4 regions of the Actinoallomurus sp. CA-150999 genome follow, and region 4 is predicted to be linked to each of the others. Evidence: riboswitches for the same ligand, from Rfam matches in the RefSeq annotation. Region 4 holds a riboswitch; each other region holds the start of a gene.
What was found. Region 4 has a riboswitch for cyclic di-AMP ahead of ACQP2O_RS36670 (CHAP domain-containing protein). Riboswitches for the same ligand answer to the same signal wherever they lie in the genome.
Positions count from the first base shown of each region.

Region 1: it holds a riboswitch for cyclic di-AMP, as region 4 does, so the genes downstream of both, ACQP2O_RS37775 (CHAP domain-containing protein) here and ACQP2O_RS36670 (CHAP domain-containing protein) in region 4, are expected to answer to the same signal.
Region 2: it holds a riboswitch for cyclic di-AMP, as region 4 does, so the genes downstream of both, ACQP2O_RS42875 (CHAP domain-containing protein) here and ACQP2O_RS36670 (CHAP domain-containing protein) in region 4, are expected to answer to the same signal.
Region 3: it holds a riboswitch for cyclic di-AMP, as region 4 does, so the genes downstream of both, ACQP2O_RS21030 (NlpC/P60 family protein) here and ACQP2O_RS36670 (CHAP domain-containing protein) in region 4, are expected to answer to the same signal.

Region 1 is NZ_CP192063.1:8,166,638-8,170,372, reverse strand. It holds gene ACQP2O_RS37785 (TetR/AcrR family transcriptional regulator) at 1-94, opposite strand, end outside; gene ACQP2O_RS37780 (hypothetical protein) at 355-957, opposite strand; gene ACQP2O_RS37775 (CHAP domain-containing protein) at 1,110-1,874, opposite strand; cyclic di-AMP (ydaO/yuaA leader) riboswitch at 1,887-2,028, opposite strand; cyclic di-AMP (ydaO/yuaA leader) riboswitch at 2,134-2,278, opposite strand; gene ACQP2O_RS37770 (sirohydrochlorin chelatase) at 2,727-3,488, opposite strand; gene ACQP2O_RS37765 (phosphoadenylyl-sulfate reductase) at 3,470-3,735, opposite strand, start outside.
Region 2 is NZ_CP192063.1:9,319,926-9,323,660, reverse strand. It holds gene ACQP2O_RS42880 (LuxR C-terminal-related transcriptional regulator) at 1-1,168, shown strand, start outside; cyclic di-AMP (ydaO/yuaA leader) riboswitch at 1,589-1,734, shown strand; gene ACQP2O_RS42875 (CHAP domain-containing protein) at 1,927-2,472, shown strand; gene ACQP2O_RS42870 (cellulase family glycosylhydrolase) at 2,811-3,735, shown strand, end outside.
Region 3 is NZ_CP192063.1:4,506,620-4,510,354, reverse strand. It holds gene ACQP2O_RS21040 (BlaI/MecI/CopY family transcriptional regulator) at 118-495, shown strand; gene ACQP2O_RS21035 (M56 family metallopeptidase) at 492-1,424, shown strand; cyclic di-AMP (ydaO/yuaA leader) riboswitch at 1,672-1,809, shown strand; gene ACQP2O_RS21030 (NlpC/P60 family protein) at 1,816-2,841, shown strand; gene ACQP2O_RS21025 (hypothetical protein) at 2,852-3,106, shown strand; gene ACQP2O_RS21020 (hypothetical protein) at 3,229-3,375, shown strand; gene ACQP2O_RS21015 (class I SAM-dependent methyltransferase) at 3,546-3,735, shown strand, end outside.
Region 4 is NZ_CP192063.1:7,930,941-7,934,675, forward strand. It holds gene ACQP2O_RS36665 (LVIVD repeat-containing protein) at 1-1,173, shown strand, start outside; cyclic di-AMP (ydaO/yuaA leader) riboswitch at 1,448-1,597, shown strand; gene ACQP2O_RS36670 (CHAP domain-containing protein) at 1,596-2,597, shown strand; cyclic di-AMP (ydaO/yuaA leader) riboswitch at 2,814-2,992, shown strand; gene ACQP2O_RS36675 (NlpC/P60 family protein) at 2,997-3,735, shown strand, end outside.

The DNA.
Region 1 (3,735 bases), 240 kb from region 4:
CGTGCTCGGCGACGACCGCCAGCGCGGCGGCGCGGATGCGGTCCCGGGAGGCGCTGAGCCGGGCCTCGACACGGGGCGTACGGCGGTACGGCACGCAAGAATTGAACCTCAGTTCATTCCTTCCCCGCAAGGGTGGCCGTCAGGAACGATGGAGCCGTCGGTGGGGCAGGCCGTCGGGAACGGCCGAGCCGTCGGTGGGGCAGGCCGTCGGGAAGGACGAAGCCGTCGGTGGGGCAGGGTCGTCGGGAACGACGGAACGGCGCGGGATCACCTCAGGTGAGGGGATCCCACGCCGTCCGGGACCGGCAGGCGAGGGGGGGAGCGGGTGACGCCGGCCGGTGTCGAGAGGGGCGGTTACGCCTTGCCGGTGGCCGTGTCGTAGCCGGTGCCCGAGTGGCGGTACACGCCGCCCTTGCCCAGTTCCAGCACCTGGAACTTGACCGTGATCGAGTTCGATGCGGTGCCGGTGAGCTGCTGCATCATCTTCTCCGACAGGTCGATGAGCGCCGGCGGGTTGTGCTGCGCGACGGCCCACTCGGCCGGGCCGAAGTCCTCCACGATGCCGATCTCGCTCTTACCGTTGTAGGTGACCTTCACCTTGGTGCCGAGCGGCCAGTACGGGCTGGCGAGCGTGTGGAACGACATCGGCTTGCCGGAGGCCGTCGACGGGTCCCAGAAGGACGTCGCGGTCGAGACGCCGCCGGGCAGGGCAGCCTTTTCCTTCTTGGGGTCCTTCTTGACGCTCACGAACAGCCGGTCCTTGTTCTCCGTGGCGACGCGCTGCTCGGTCTGCGGTGCCTGCTTGGACGCCTGCGCGGCGGACGGCGCGGGGGCGCTCTGCGCCGAGGATGCCGACTCCGAGGCGGTTCCGTAGGCGAGGGCGGTGGTCACGCCGGCGCCGGCCAGGGTGACGCCGGCGGCCGCGGTGGCAATGGCCTTCGTCGAGAACCTGATCATGGAATTCCTTTCGGGGGCATGGGGAACGGGGGCATGCGGGATTGGGGGCATCCCGAGGCGATGCCAGGGGGATTCGTGGGACCGCCCGGGAAGGGAAGGCCAGCGCGTGCCGCGTTGCTCGGCGGCGACGCGGCACGCGCCGGCACGGGCGACTACTGGGGGTACTCCGGGTAGCCGTAACCCACGACAGAGGAGGTGTTCCGGGTCCGGACCTTCACGGCGTCGTCCGTGTTGCCCTCGACGGTCTGGATGGTGCCGTCGTGGTTGTCCTTGATGACCAGGCCGACGTGGTCGATGCCGTCGACACCGCTGCCGTTCCAGGAGAAGAAGACGACGGCTCCGGGCTTGGGAGTGTTGCCCCAGCGGCCCTGCGAGATGAACCACTTGGCGTGGTCCGGGGTGAACGCGTCGGCGCCCATCCCCTTGACGCCCAGCTGGTCGCCGACCCAGGAGACGAACATGTCGCACCACGAGGCGTTGGCGTAGTCGCTGATGGCCCCGCCGTTCTGCGCCACGCCGCGCGCGGCGTACGGGGTGCCCATGAACCACTGGTTGAACTTGCTGCCGCCGGCGGCGTTCTCGGTCGTGCCGACCTGGGAGACGGCGAGCTTCAGAACGTCCGTGGCCGAGGGCAGCTTCTTCTGCACCTGCTTCTTCGGCTCGGCGAGGGCGCGCACCTTGACGTGCGGGGCGTCGGCCAGGGAACCGGCCTCGATCGCCTTACCCATACTGGGATTAGGTATCTGGGCGACGTGGTGCGCCACGGCGCGGGACGCACCGGGGATCTGCGCGGACAGCGCCGGCCCTGCGGCGGCCACGGTGATCGCGGCCACGCCGGCGGTGGCGGTGCCGGCGATGACGCCGGCGAGAGTCTTGCGATCAAAGGTAAAGCGGGGTTTGGCGTGTCGAGGGGACACGGGGGGTACTCCTTCGGCTTCCATGCCGCTTACCGGGTTAGCTGACGGGTTCGGGCGTGGAAGCTGCCCTACGACACAGGGGATGTGCCGATTCACCCCGGGACTTCTGGTGGGTCCCCGGCTCCGCGAGGTGCGGATTCAGCGGGTCGCCCGCTCATGCGGGCGGCTCGAACAAAGAGACACGTCTGCCGTCATCGGCTAGGGGTAGCGGTGACGGCCGGTATTCAGATCAGGGCGGACTAGCGGACAAGGTTCTACTCCTTACTTCCAGTACGCCTACCGGGTTAGCTGACGGGTTCGGGCGTGGAAGTCGGCCCTACGGCACAGGGGATGTGCCGATTCACCCCGGGACTTCTGATGGGTCCCCGGCTCCGTGATCTTCACGGACTCGACGTTGCTGCTCCCGCTCTAAATGGATCAATGGGTACTCAGCGGGAGTGGCACGATTTTGGATATGAACCGTCTCGGCTCTGTACGGAGGCCCTCGCACGCGTCTTCGCGCCGCGCCATCTGCGCTGGTGGGCCGGCCGCGCCGGCGGATGTTCGGGCGGCGCATGGGGAGCGTCGCCGGTGTTAGAGGAACATATCAGACAAATACCGACGTGCCAAATATGGCCATCGAATATTAGTCACATGATCGGCACTACAAAGATCGCTATAAAGATCGATCTGGTGCGTCTTGTGATCCACATTACGTTCCGGCCGAAACAATCATGAACGGCCGCAAAGCACTGTGGAATCGTCAGATATCCCAACAGTCGCGTGACACAGGGTATTCCGGGCCCCGTCACGATGGGTGACCACGGGCCCGGCGGGAGGCTCGCCGGACGGCGCCGGAGCGCCGGGAAGGCGTCAGCCCGCCGCCGCTACGCGCTCGCCACGCGTCAGGCTCTCGCGATAGCGCTGCGACGTGATCTCCGCCACCTCCGGCGCGGCGCCCAGCACGGGTGAGACCGCCACCGCTCCGGTCTCCAGGGACTCCTCACGGACCTTGTCCGCGAAGTAGCCCGGGGCCAGGAAGTAGGACGCCACCGCGACTCGCGGCGCGCCCGCGTCGTACAGCATACGTACGGCCTCGGCAGGGGCGGGACGGGCCGCGGAGGCGTACGCGGGGACGACGGAGTGCCAGCCGCGCCAGGCGCGCGCCAGCCGGCCGATCGTCGCGTTCGCCGCCGGATCGCTGGAACCGGCGGCGGCGAGCACCAGAGCGGTGTCCGGGTCGGGGCGGACGCCGACCTCGGCGAGCCGCCGCTCCAGGGCCGTCGTCATCAGCGGATGCGGGCCCAGCGTCGCCCCATAGTGCAGAGTCAGCCGGGGGTGGGCGCTGCGGATGTCGCGAAGCGCCCCCGGGATATCGGTCTTGCTGTGATACGCGGCGGTGAGCAGCAGAGGGAGCACGACGGCCTCGTCGGCCCCCTCTCCGACGAGACCACCGAGCGCCTGCCCCGGGGCCGGGGGAGCGTGGTCGAGATACGAGGTCACGACCCGCACCCCCGATGAACGGCGAACAAGATCGAGAAGTTCCTCGATCGTCGCCGCCGCACGCGGATCCCGGCTCCCGTGGGCCACCGCGACCAGAGGGATCGCGAAGGTGCTCAGAGGTTGATGCCGCATTCGGTCTTTCCGGTGCCGGCCCAGCGTCCGCTGCGCGGGTCCTCGCCGGGCGCGACCTGCTTGGTGCAGGGCTCGCAGCCGATCGACGGGTACCCGTCGTACTGCAGCGGGTTCACCAGGATGCCGTGCTCCTCGATGTAGTCGTGGAGCTGGGCCTGGGTCCAGCGGGCGAGGGGGTTGACCTTGACCTTCCCGCGCGCGGCGTTCCACTCGACCACGCGCGAGCCGCGCCGGTGTGAGGTCTCCT
Region 2 (3,735 bases), 1.4 Mb from region 4:
TGCGGGGCGGCTGACCGACGGACTGGGCCTCGCCCGTGAGGCCGTACGCCGGGCGAGGTCCGCGGAGGCGCGCCGCCTGCACCCCCGGATGATCCTGGCGATGCTGTTGACCGACGTTCGCCGGCTGGACGAGGCCCGCGCGGTGATGGGGACCGCGGGGGAGGACGCCGAAACGATTGGGAACCTGGCCTGGGCGGCGGCGCCCGGCGTCATCCGCGCCCGCCTCGACCTGGCCGCGGGCCGGTTCCCCGAGGCCGTCGCCGAGGCCGAGGCCGCCCTGGCGAGCACGCGCGACCTGGGACCGCACCTGCTGACCTCGTCCGCGCTGGCGGTGCTGGTCGCGGCGACGCTGCGGGCCGGCGATCTGAGCGCGGCGTGGCGGTACGCCGAGGCGGAGCGGCCCGCCCTGTCCCAGTACGGATCGCCGCGCGCGGAGGCCGGGTTCCATCTCGTGCGGGCGCAGGTCGCCGCCGCCCGCGACGGGCCCGCGTCGGCGGAGGAGGCCGTCGTACGGCTCTGCGACGAGGCCACGGCGAACTGCTGGACCTTGGTCGGCGAGCCGACCGCGGCACCGTGGCTCGTACGGACGGCGCTCGCCCTCGGCGACCGGGCCCACGCCGAGAGGGTGGTCTCGGCGATGGACCGGCTGGCCGCCGACCACCCCGTCTTCTCCAGCGTCGGTGTCACCGCGACGCACGCACGCGGCCTGCTCGACCGTGATCGGGTCGCTCTGCGACGCGCCGCCGAGCAACACGTCGACCCGTGGGCCGGCGCCTCGGCGGCGGAGGATCTGGGAAGCCTGCTCGCGGCGGACGGCCCCGGGACACGCGGGGAGGCCATCGCCGGCCTGGACGCCGCGCTGGCGGCCTATTCGGCACTCGGCGCGATCCGCGACGCCGCTCGGGTCCGCCGCCGGCTCAGGCGGCTGGGCATCCGGCGCCGGCACTGGAGCCGGGCCGACCGGCCGGTCTCCGGCTGGGCCAGCCTCACCGACACCGAACGCCGTGTCGCCGAGCTCGTCGCCCAGGGCCTGACCAACCGCGAGGTCGCCGACCAGCTGTTCATGAGCGCGCACACGGTCGCCTTCCACCTGCGTCACATCTTCCGGAAGCTGGATGTGACCTCCCGGGTCCAGCTGACCCGGCTCGCGCTGGAGGCCGGCGACTGATCCCCGGCGGGGACGCCCCTCGGATGGCATGCGACCTCTCCCGTCACATCCGCATCATTGTGAAAATTGGCCTTTCTGATCCCACAATTCAATAGAGGACACTGCATCCTCATGAGTTGTGTTCTGAGAGGCTAAGCGGCACCGGTCTCGGCGGTTGAGTGACCCAGATCACACAAAAGCCTGGTGCCGTCTGCGTGTTTTGTCCTGCTATGTTCCTATAACTCTTGCGGCGCTCGTACGCGTCGCCCGCATATCCGCTGGTGATGGTCAATCCGTCGGCCCGGGCAAGGGTGCGTTTGCGAAAACGCATTGTCCGGGGCGAATTCGGCCGATCTGGCTCATATTCAAAATTACACAACCCCCTACGCCGCCATCACAATGGCGGCCATTCCCCAACCCTCTTTTGACGCCGCCCGCCCTGCGGGCGACCCGCTGAATCCGCACCCCCGCGGAACCGGGGACCCACCAGAAGTCCCGGGGTGAATCGGCACGCCCCCCTTGTGCCGTAGGGCAGCTTCCACGCCCGAACCCGTCAGCTAACCCGGTAAGCGGCATGGAAGCCAAGGAGTTCCCCCATGCCCTGTGTCCCCCGACCCGAGAAAACGCCATCCGCATTCCGTTTCATTCCAGCCTTCGCCGGCGTCGCAACGGCCGGTGCCGCCGCGATCATTTTGACCTCGGCCGGACCGGCCGAGGCGTCATCCGCCGTTTCTCTTCCTGACCACGCCGCGGTCCCGTTCCCCCCGGCAAGCCGGCCCGTGCAGTGGCCCATCCCCGGCAGGGGACTGGACGCCAGGCCCAAGGACGAGCCCAAGGTGCAGAAGGTGCCCACCGCCGCCGACGCGCTGAAGCTGGCCGTCTCCCAGGTCGGCACCACGGAGACCGCCGCCGGGGGCACCAAGTACAACCAGTGGTTCATGTCCACGCCGTTCGCCAAGAGAGGCGTCCAGCGAGACGGCGGGGCGATCAGCGACTATGCCGACGCGAGCTGGTGCGACATGTTCGTCACCTGGGTCGGCGCTCAGGCGGGCATCAAGGGAATCGGCGGCGACGCCTTCACCCCGGAGCACGCCCGCTGGTTCAAGCAGCAGGGCCGCTGGGGCAGCGCTCCTAAACCGGGCGCGGTGGTGTTCTTCTCCTGGAGCGGCGGCGGCATCGACGGCATCGACCACGTCGGCCTGGTCATCAAGGACAACCACAACGGCACCATCCAGACCGTCGAGGGCAACACCGACAACGCCGTGCGTATCCGCACCCGAAGCACCGATCAGGTCGTCGGCTACGGCTACCCCCAGTACGGCTGACGACCGCTGTCCCCCCGCGTCGGCGTCGGGCCCCCAGAGGGCCCGGCGTCGACGCATGCTGCCACCGTCCCGGTGTTCGGTGATCTTGTTCGGTCTCGAGGAGACCCCCGCGCTCGCTCGCCGGGCGTGAGTCGTCCGGAGGAGCCGGTGGCCGCGGCACGCGCGGCTGAAAGTTTCAGCCGCGTTCCCGGTCCTGTCCCAGGTCGGCGTGCGTCTGCGCGTCCGGAGGCCGGGGTGCTCTTGCGATGCGATCGGGGGCGGGTGATCGTTGCCAGCGCCCGCAAACGCCGGAGCAGGACCGGGTGCCGCTTCGCCGCCTTTCGCCAGGGAGAACGCCCATGCCGATCCACCGGAGCTCATGGTGCAGAGCCGTGCTGGCCGCGGTCGCGGTACTGCTCGCCGGATTGGGGCTCGCCACGATCCAGACCGCCGCCCACGCCGCAGTCTCGTGTTCTGCCACGTACGCCAAGAGCTGGGACAACGGGAGCGCGTTCGGCGCGAACATCACGGTGACCAACACCGGTGATCCGCTCACCGGCTGGACGCTGAGCTTCGACTTTCCCGACAACCAGGTGATCACCCAGATGTGGGGCGGCGTGCCCTCTCCGGCGGTGCCCACCCCGGCGGGTGGGGCCATCACCGTCACCCCGACCTCGTACAACGCCGCCCAGGGCGCCGGGGCGACCTGGACCGTCGGCTTCAACGGCACCTACACCGGCGCCAACAGCGCTCCGAGCGTCTCGTGCGCCGGCCCCGGTTCCGGAGGAACGCAGCAGGCCCTGGTGGTCTCCCCGACGAGCGTGAGCGTGCCCGAGGGCGGGACGGCCGGCTACACGGTCCGCCTGAACGCTCAGCCGTCCGGCGACGTGACGGTCACCAGCACCGCGGGCACCGGTGACGGCGACATCACCGTGGTGAGCGGCGCGACCCTGACCTTCACCACGTCCGACTGGAACACCCCGCAGACCGTGAAGCTCGGTGCCGCCGAGGACCCCGACAGCACGAACGGCACCCGGCCGATCACCGTGGCGTCCAGCGGCCTGACGTCGGTCACGGTCAACGCCACCGAGGCCGACAACGACGGCGGCGGCACCGGAGGACCGGCACCCGCGCTGCACGTCTCCGGCAACCACCTCCTCACCTCGACCGGCGCCACGTACCGCCTGCTGGGCGTCAACCGGTCCAGCGGCGAGTTCGCGTGCGTGCAGGGCAAGGGCATGTGGGACAGCGGTCCGGTGGACCAGGCCTCGGTCGACGCGATGA
Region 3 (3,735 bases), 3.4 Mb from region 4:
GGAAGGCCGCTTCCTGCTCAGCGATCTCGCTGAGTGAGACGGAGGCGTCCTAATGTGGAGGAAGCCCGGGTGATCGATAGGTCACAATAGTGCGGGCCCAGGGAGGGAGACGGACAGGTGGCGATCGCAGGGCCGCTCGAGCGAGCGATCATGGAGGCTCTGTGGGACGCCCAGAAGCCGCTACTCATTCGCGAGCTGATGGAGCAGGTCAACGCCGGATCCGAGAAGCGCTCGGCGTACACGACGGTGCAGACCGTCGCCGACCGACTCGTCCAGAAGGGCTTCCTCTCCCGGACGGCGGACCGCAACGCATGGCGGTACGCCCCGACGCGCAGCCGTGAGGATCACGTCGCGCAGGTGATGGCCGAGGCACTGGCCGAGACCACCGACCGCGGACCGGTCCTGGCCCGATTCGCCGAGACCATCGATCCCCAGGACGCGCACCGGCTGCTGGTCGAGCTCGCGCAGCGTTCGGCTCCGACGGAATCCCGGTGAGCCCGCTCGTCGAGCTCGGCGCGGTCACCGTCGCCCTCGGCATCGGTGCCGGGCCGTTGCTGGCCCGGAGCGCCTGGTGTCAGCGGATTCCCCGGGTGGGCGCGCTGGCGTGGTTGGGAGCCCTGGCGGGCACCATCGCCGGTCTGGTCGGGGTGGTCGTGCTGGTCTCGACCGGCCGGCATGGCCTGGTGCACCGGGCCGCGGAATGGGCGGCCGATTGCTGGCACCATCACGACGGATCCGGCGGACTGGCCCCGTACGCCTTCAACCTTGCGCTCCTCGTCAGCGCGGTCGCTGCCGCATGCGTGGCCGTCGCCAGGTACCGACGTACGGTGGCCCGTCGCCGGCGCCATCAGGAGGCGTTGCAGTTCGTCGTGCGGCTTTCCGGGGACATCGAAGATGTCTGCGTACTTGATCACCCGGTGCCGGTCGCCTACTGCGTGCCATCGCGCAAGCGCCCGATCGTCGTCAGCAGCGGTGCTCTCGATCGGCTGGACGACACGCAGCTTCAGGCTGTCTTGGCGCATGAACGGGCGCATCTGCGCTACCGCCACCATCTGTTCCTCACGGTCGTCGACGCGCTGGCGGCTGCGCTGTTCTGGCTGCCGACTTTTCGGGGCGCCCGCCGTTGCCTGCCGATCCTGCTGGAGATGAGCGCCGACGATGTCGCGGCGCGGCGGTGCGGCCGCCGCACGGTCGCCGTCGCGCTCCGGAAACTGGCGATCGCCCCGAGCCCGATCGGCGGACTGGCCGCCCAGAGCGCCGACAGGTCAGAACTCGATCAGCGGCTCGCCCGCCTCGAGACGCCGACCGCGATCGCCGACGACGATCGTGTTCGGCGTCTGACGTGGGTCACGGCGATGACTTCGGTGGTCCTTCCTGGGGTGATCTCCGCCGGCTGGCTCGCTGCGATGCCGTTCTTCTGCTGACGGACTTCCCTGTCGGTTACAACGCCAGGGTGATGCCGCGCGCGACGTCGAGCGTCATGGACACGACGGCGGCCGCGTGCCGGCACTCGACACGCGAGCGAAGAGGACCTGCACGCTCCCCGCGACGTACCAGGCGTCCGGCCGGCCGCTTGTCGGGGAACTCCGGCGAATCGTTCATTGGGTGGCAGGCGACCGCGAAGATCTCCTACACTGCGTCGGAGTCGGCCGCCCCCTGCTTCACACGAGGCACGGCCGACCGCTGAATCCCGTGAGGGAACCGGGGACCCGAGAATCCCGGGGCGAATCCGAGGCGTGCGAACGTCCGGTAGGGCTACTCCGGCCCGAGCCCGACAGCTAACCCGGTAGGCGGCGAAGGAGAGGAGTTTCTCACGTGGCGTTCTTCCACCCTGCCACCAACGGGTACGCCGTGGATCGTCCGCGGCGGCGCCGGTCGCTCCGGCTGTGCGCGGCGCTCTCGGTCACGGCCGCCGTGACCCTCACGGCGCTCCCGGCCGAGGCCGCTCCTAAACCATCGGCCGCAGCCGCGAAGAAGGAGCTGGAGAAGCTCAACGGTCAGGTCGACAAGATCGTTGATCAGTACAACAAGGCCAAGACCGAGCTGGATGCCGCGAAGAAGAGGCTCACTGCGCTCAATGGCCAGGTGAAGAGCGAGCGCAACGTCTACGAGAAGCTGCGTGCACGGGTCGCGCAGGTCGCCGCCGACGCCTACAAGAACGGCACTCTCGACTCGCGCACCGCCACCTTGCTCGCGTCCAAGGACCCCGACGCGGCGTTGAACCAGATGTCGGCCTTCCTGCAGCTGTCGAACAATCGCGGACAGGAACTGTCGGCGTTCCTGGCCTCTACTCAGCGCATCCGCCGCGAGCAGGCGGAGGCGCAATCCGCGTACCAGAGCGTCTCGCAGAAGGCCGCCGCGCTGAAGAAGCGCAAGGCCACCGTCGAGAAGGCCATCGCCAAACAGAAGAGCCTGCTGCGCAAGGCCGGTGAAGCCACGGCCGCGCCCGGCTCGGGAGCCGGTGGCACCTACAACGGACCGGCCTCAGGGCCGGCGCGCAAGGCGGTGGAGTACGCCTACGCACAGCTCGGCAAGCCCTACATCTGGGGCGGCACCGGCCCGAAGGGCTATGACTGCTCCGGACTGACGATGATGTCCTGGCGCGCCGCCGGCGTGAACCTCCCCCGCGTGGTCCCCGACCAGTACAGCGCCACACGCCACGTCTCCAAGTCCGACCTGCAGGCCGGTGACCTGGTCTACTTCGACGACATGGGCCACGAGGGCATCTACGTCGGCGGCGGCAAGTTCATCCACGCGCCGCGTACGGGAGAGGTCATCAGGCTGGACAGCATGTCGAACCCGTACTGGGTCTCCCACTACAACGGCGCCAGCCGCCCGTAACGGATCTCACGTGGCAGTACTGCGAGCTGCCGGATCACATCGGAAGACACCGCGCCGGCGAAGTCGGCTCGGCATCCTCCCGGCTCTGGTGACCGCCTGGACGTTCGCCATCGTCGGACTCGAGCACGTCGGCCTGGTCATCAAGGACAACGGCGACGGCACGATTCAGACCGTCGACGGCAACACCGACAACGCCGTCAAGGTCCGCGTCCGGCCCGCCTCCGACGTCGTCGGCTACGGCGGCTACCCGGACTACGTTCAGTAGCAAAGGCGCTCTTGGCAGCTGGGGCGGCTCGACTTCGATCGATCGAAGTCGAGCCGCCCCAGAGGCGTCTTTGAACGCTTCCGTCCGCAGGTTAAGGCGCTTGCCAATCCCCTCATCGTCACGTGGACGAGACGACGGACGGCGGCTTCGGGTGGCAGGGCGGCTGCGGCACCCAGCGCGTGCCCGCGGTGGCGTCCAAGACGGCGTCGCGAACGGCATCGCGGTGCGCGGCGATCGTCTCGCTCCAGATCCTCGGCACGCCGCAATGATACGCATTGCAGCGATCAGAGACAGTTGTATCGATAGCGACATCATGTATTGTAAACGGACGGTGAGTGCCCCTTCCCCTGGGCCGGCCTTGTCGTGTTCTGCCGGTACGCCGCCGCAACGGTGCGCGGTTGGTCCTCGGTCGCCGCGACGCCTGACGAAAGAGAGCCCGATGACAGATCCGTGTGCAGTGCACGCCCACAGCCGGTCCGCCGACCCCTACGTCGGGCGTCCGCCATGGGACATCGGAGCACCCCAGCCCGCAATGCTCACCCTCGCCCAGAACGGTGCGTTCCGCGGGCGTGTGCTGGACGTCGGTTGCGGAACCGGGGAACACACGCTGATGGCCGCCGCCTCCGGCC
Region 4 (3,735 bases):
GCGGCCACCCTCCCCGACGCCAAGGGCGCGATCTCCCTCGGCTTCCTGACGTACGGGCACCGGAAGGTGATGTACGTCTCCGGGGAGTTCGGCCTGAAGACCTATGACGTCACCGACCCGGCCGCGCCGAAGGCGCTCGGGACGCTGTCCATGCCGGGCATGTGGGAGACGGAGGACACCGAGGCCGACCCGCACCGCAAGCTGGTCTTCATGGCGCGCGACCCGCGCGCCTTCAACGGCAACACGCACACCGGCGAGTCCGGCGTCTACATCGTGAGCCTGGCCGACCCTGCCAAGCCGGTGCAGCTCGCGTACGAGAAGATCCCCGCCGGGCACACGACGAGCTGCGTCGACGACTGCCGGTACCTCTGGACGGGCGGCCCGGCCAAGGCCGACTGGATGCCCGCCGACTGGGGCGGCCGCCCGGTCTGGGTCACCGACGTACGGGACCCGAGGCATCCGCGCACGTTCGCCCAGCCGATCGAGCTGGGCCGCAACGACGGGACCACGGACTACGTCCACGACATCCAGGTGGACGCGGCCGGGGTGACGTGGGCGTCCGGACGCGGCGGCATCCGCGGCTACTGGACCCAGGGACGACACTGGGACCCCGTCCAGCGGACCGTACGCGTGGCCCGCGCCTGGGACCCGATCCCGTACGCGGGCGGCGGCATCAGCGAGACCGCGGCGCCGTCCAAGTTCATGCACAACTCGTTCCGGCCCGTCGGCTCGACCGCCCACGAGGCGCCGGGCGGCGGCGACCTCGTCTACGGCACCGAGGAGGCGTTCAACCCCGGCTGCGCCGACGACGGCCGGCTGGTGATCGCCTCGCTGCACGGCTCGTACGGGGGTGAGGGCTGGCGGTCGACTCCGGACAAGCCCTTCCGCCTGCGTACGGTCGGCACCTGGAGCGTGGCGGGCCAGGAGGGCAGCCGGACGGACACCGACGACTGCTCGGCCCACTACTTCTCCGTGCACCACGACGTCCTCGTGCAGTCCTTCTACTCGCAGGGCACCCGCTTCCTCGACGTGCGGGACCCGGCGCATCCGAAGCAGGTGGCCTACTTCCGGCCCGCGGACGCCATGTCGTGGGCGCCGTACTGGCACGACGGATACGTCTACGTCGCGGACAACACCCGCGGGATCGACATCCTGCGACCCGACTTCCACTGAGGAAGCGTCGGCCCGAGTGCCGTGTTCGTCACTTTTTTCGGGTGGCGGGCACGGCACTCGGCTTTTCTCGGCGCCGCCGCAGGACGTCCTCGAATGGCTGCGCCGCACGTGAGAGCACCTTTTCGGGCGTTGCCCGGTCGGCGGGCGGCACACGCAGCTACGCTCGGTGAGCAAGTGATGCCAGACTTTCGTTTCCGAACGCGTTGCCGTTGTTGCGAGAGTTCGGCTAGATTTCGCCGAGATCGGGCTGTGACCAACCTCCAACCAGGGGGTTGCAGGCCGACCGCCTAATCCCGACGGCGCAGCCAGCGGCGCGGGAGCCGGGGACCCATCTGTCCCTTGGGGTGAATCCGTCACGCACGGTAGGGCTCCTCTCTGGCCCGAACCCGTCAGCTAACCCGGTAGGCGGCCTAAGGGGAGATATGGATTCAATAGGTCAGAAACTGCTAGAGGTCGCCAAGAGCCAGCTCGGCTACCACGAGAAAGCCGACGGTTACACGAAATTCGGCGACTGGTACGGCAAGCATGTCGACAAGGACTCCTCCTACACGGACGCTCCCTGGTGTGACATGTTCCTCGCGTGGGCGGCCAACAAGGCCGGCGTCGAGGACTGGACCGGGCAGTTCGCCTCCACTCCCGACCACGCCCAGTGGTTCAAGAAGCACCACGCCTGGGGCCACAAGGCCGAGCCCGGCGCGATCGTCTTCTTCTCCTGGTCGGGCGGCAAGAGCATCGGGGACATCGAGCACGTCGGCATCGTCGAGCGCGTCGACGGCCACACGCTGCACACGATCGAGGCCAACCACAACAACGCGCTGCTGCGCGCCACCCGGGACATCAGCCAGGTCGTCGGGTTCGGCTACCCCTCCAAGGTGAAGGTGAAGGCCGCCCCCGTAACCGCCCAGCAGACGGCGCAGAACGACCAGAAGTACGCTCCTAAGCACGCCGCCCCCACGCCCGCGGTCAAGGAGATCGGCCAGGACGCCCCGGCGCTGGGCGACACGCGCACGATCGCGTCGCACGACCCGGCGCCCGCGCCGACCTCCCTGCCGGACCAGCAGGCCGCCCTCACCGGGCTGCTCGCCGTCGTCCTGTTCGGCACGGTGGCCCTGGCCGTCGGCAAGTCGAAGGTGAAGGTGCCCGTCGCGGCGCCGAACGTCCGGGTCCGCAAGCGCGGCAAGCACCACCGCACGCCGGTCGAGCTGCCCGCCGAGGTCAGCGTGGCCGATCTGGACGCCGCCGACGCCGGCACCATGGTCATGCCCATCCTGTCCGCCGAGGCCGCCGCGCTGGCCGAGGACAAGGAGTTCTGGGGCAAGATCTCGGAGCTGGAGGAGGACGTCGAGCTGGCGTTCTGGAACACCCTGCACGCGGCGGTGGTCCAGAACAGCTCCGAGGCCGAGGCCGAGTCCGTCCTCTCCTGAGCGAGCACGTCCGAACGTCACGCCGGTCCCCGTTTCCTCCCGATCCGGAGGGGCGGGGACCGCGTGCGTCTAGGCGCAAAGGACCAGCCCCCGCATCACCCAGAGTGACCATCCTCCGATCCCCCGGGCCATCTCCGCATGTTCTCGTTGGTCGCCCCGTCACTATCCGTTAATCTCCAGCGAGTCGTCACCGGCCGAGAGACGGCCGGACCGCCGAATCGCCCGTCGCGTCAGCCGACGCAACGGGGAACCGGGGACCCACTCGCGAAGCCACGGGGCACCTCCCGCCTTCGCATCCGGGGTGAATCCGCGCCCGTCGCCGACGGTGCGCGGTAGGGCTTCTCTTCCGTCCGAACCCGTCAGCTAACCCGGTAGGCGGCCTGAGGAGAGGAGCACTGGATGGCGTCATCGCACCCTGCGGACAGCCGCGATCCCCATCATCCCGGGAAGGGCACGGCCCGCCGTACGGCCGTCGTGACCCTCACACACGACCCGCAGAGGGCCGCCGGCCGTCACACGGCCGCAGTGGCCTCCACGCAGGACCCGCGCCGCCCCTCGAAGGCCACGGCCCGCCGTACGGCCGCAGTGGCCTTCGCACCGGACCCGCGCCGCCTCCCGAAGGGCGCGGGCTGCCGTACGGCCGCTGCGGCCTTGGCCCTCGTCGTCGCCGGGTTCGCGTCGCCCGCGATGGCGGACACCGCCCGGCCCGGCTCCCGCATCGACGCGCTCCGCCAGCGCGCCGACCAGCTGAACAACCAGCTGGAGCAGCTGACCGAGCAGTACAACGGCCTCAAGGTACGCCTGGAGCAGGCCCAGCGGGCGGCCGTCGTCGCCGGCCAGACCTCGGCCCGGGCCGCGCAGGCGCTCAAGGCCATCCAGCACAAGGTCGGCCGGTTCGTCGCGATGCGCTACATGAGCGGCAGCAACGACGACACCCCCGCCCTTCTCGCCGCCTCCGACCCGCGCGCCGTCCTCGACCGGGCCGCGACCCTGCACTACTTCACGCAGCAGGACGACACCCAGATCCGGCAGCTGACCCAGGCCATCCAGAACGCCCAGTGGACCGGCCAGGACGCCCGGGAGCGCGCCGCGCAGGCGGCCCGGCTCAGGGTCCAGCTCGCCCAGCAGCGCGCGGCCA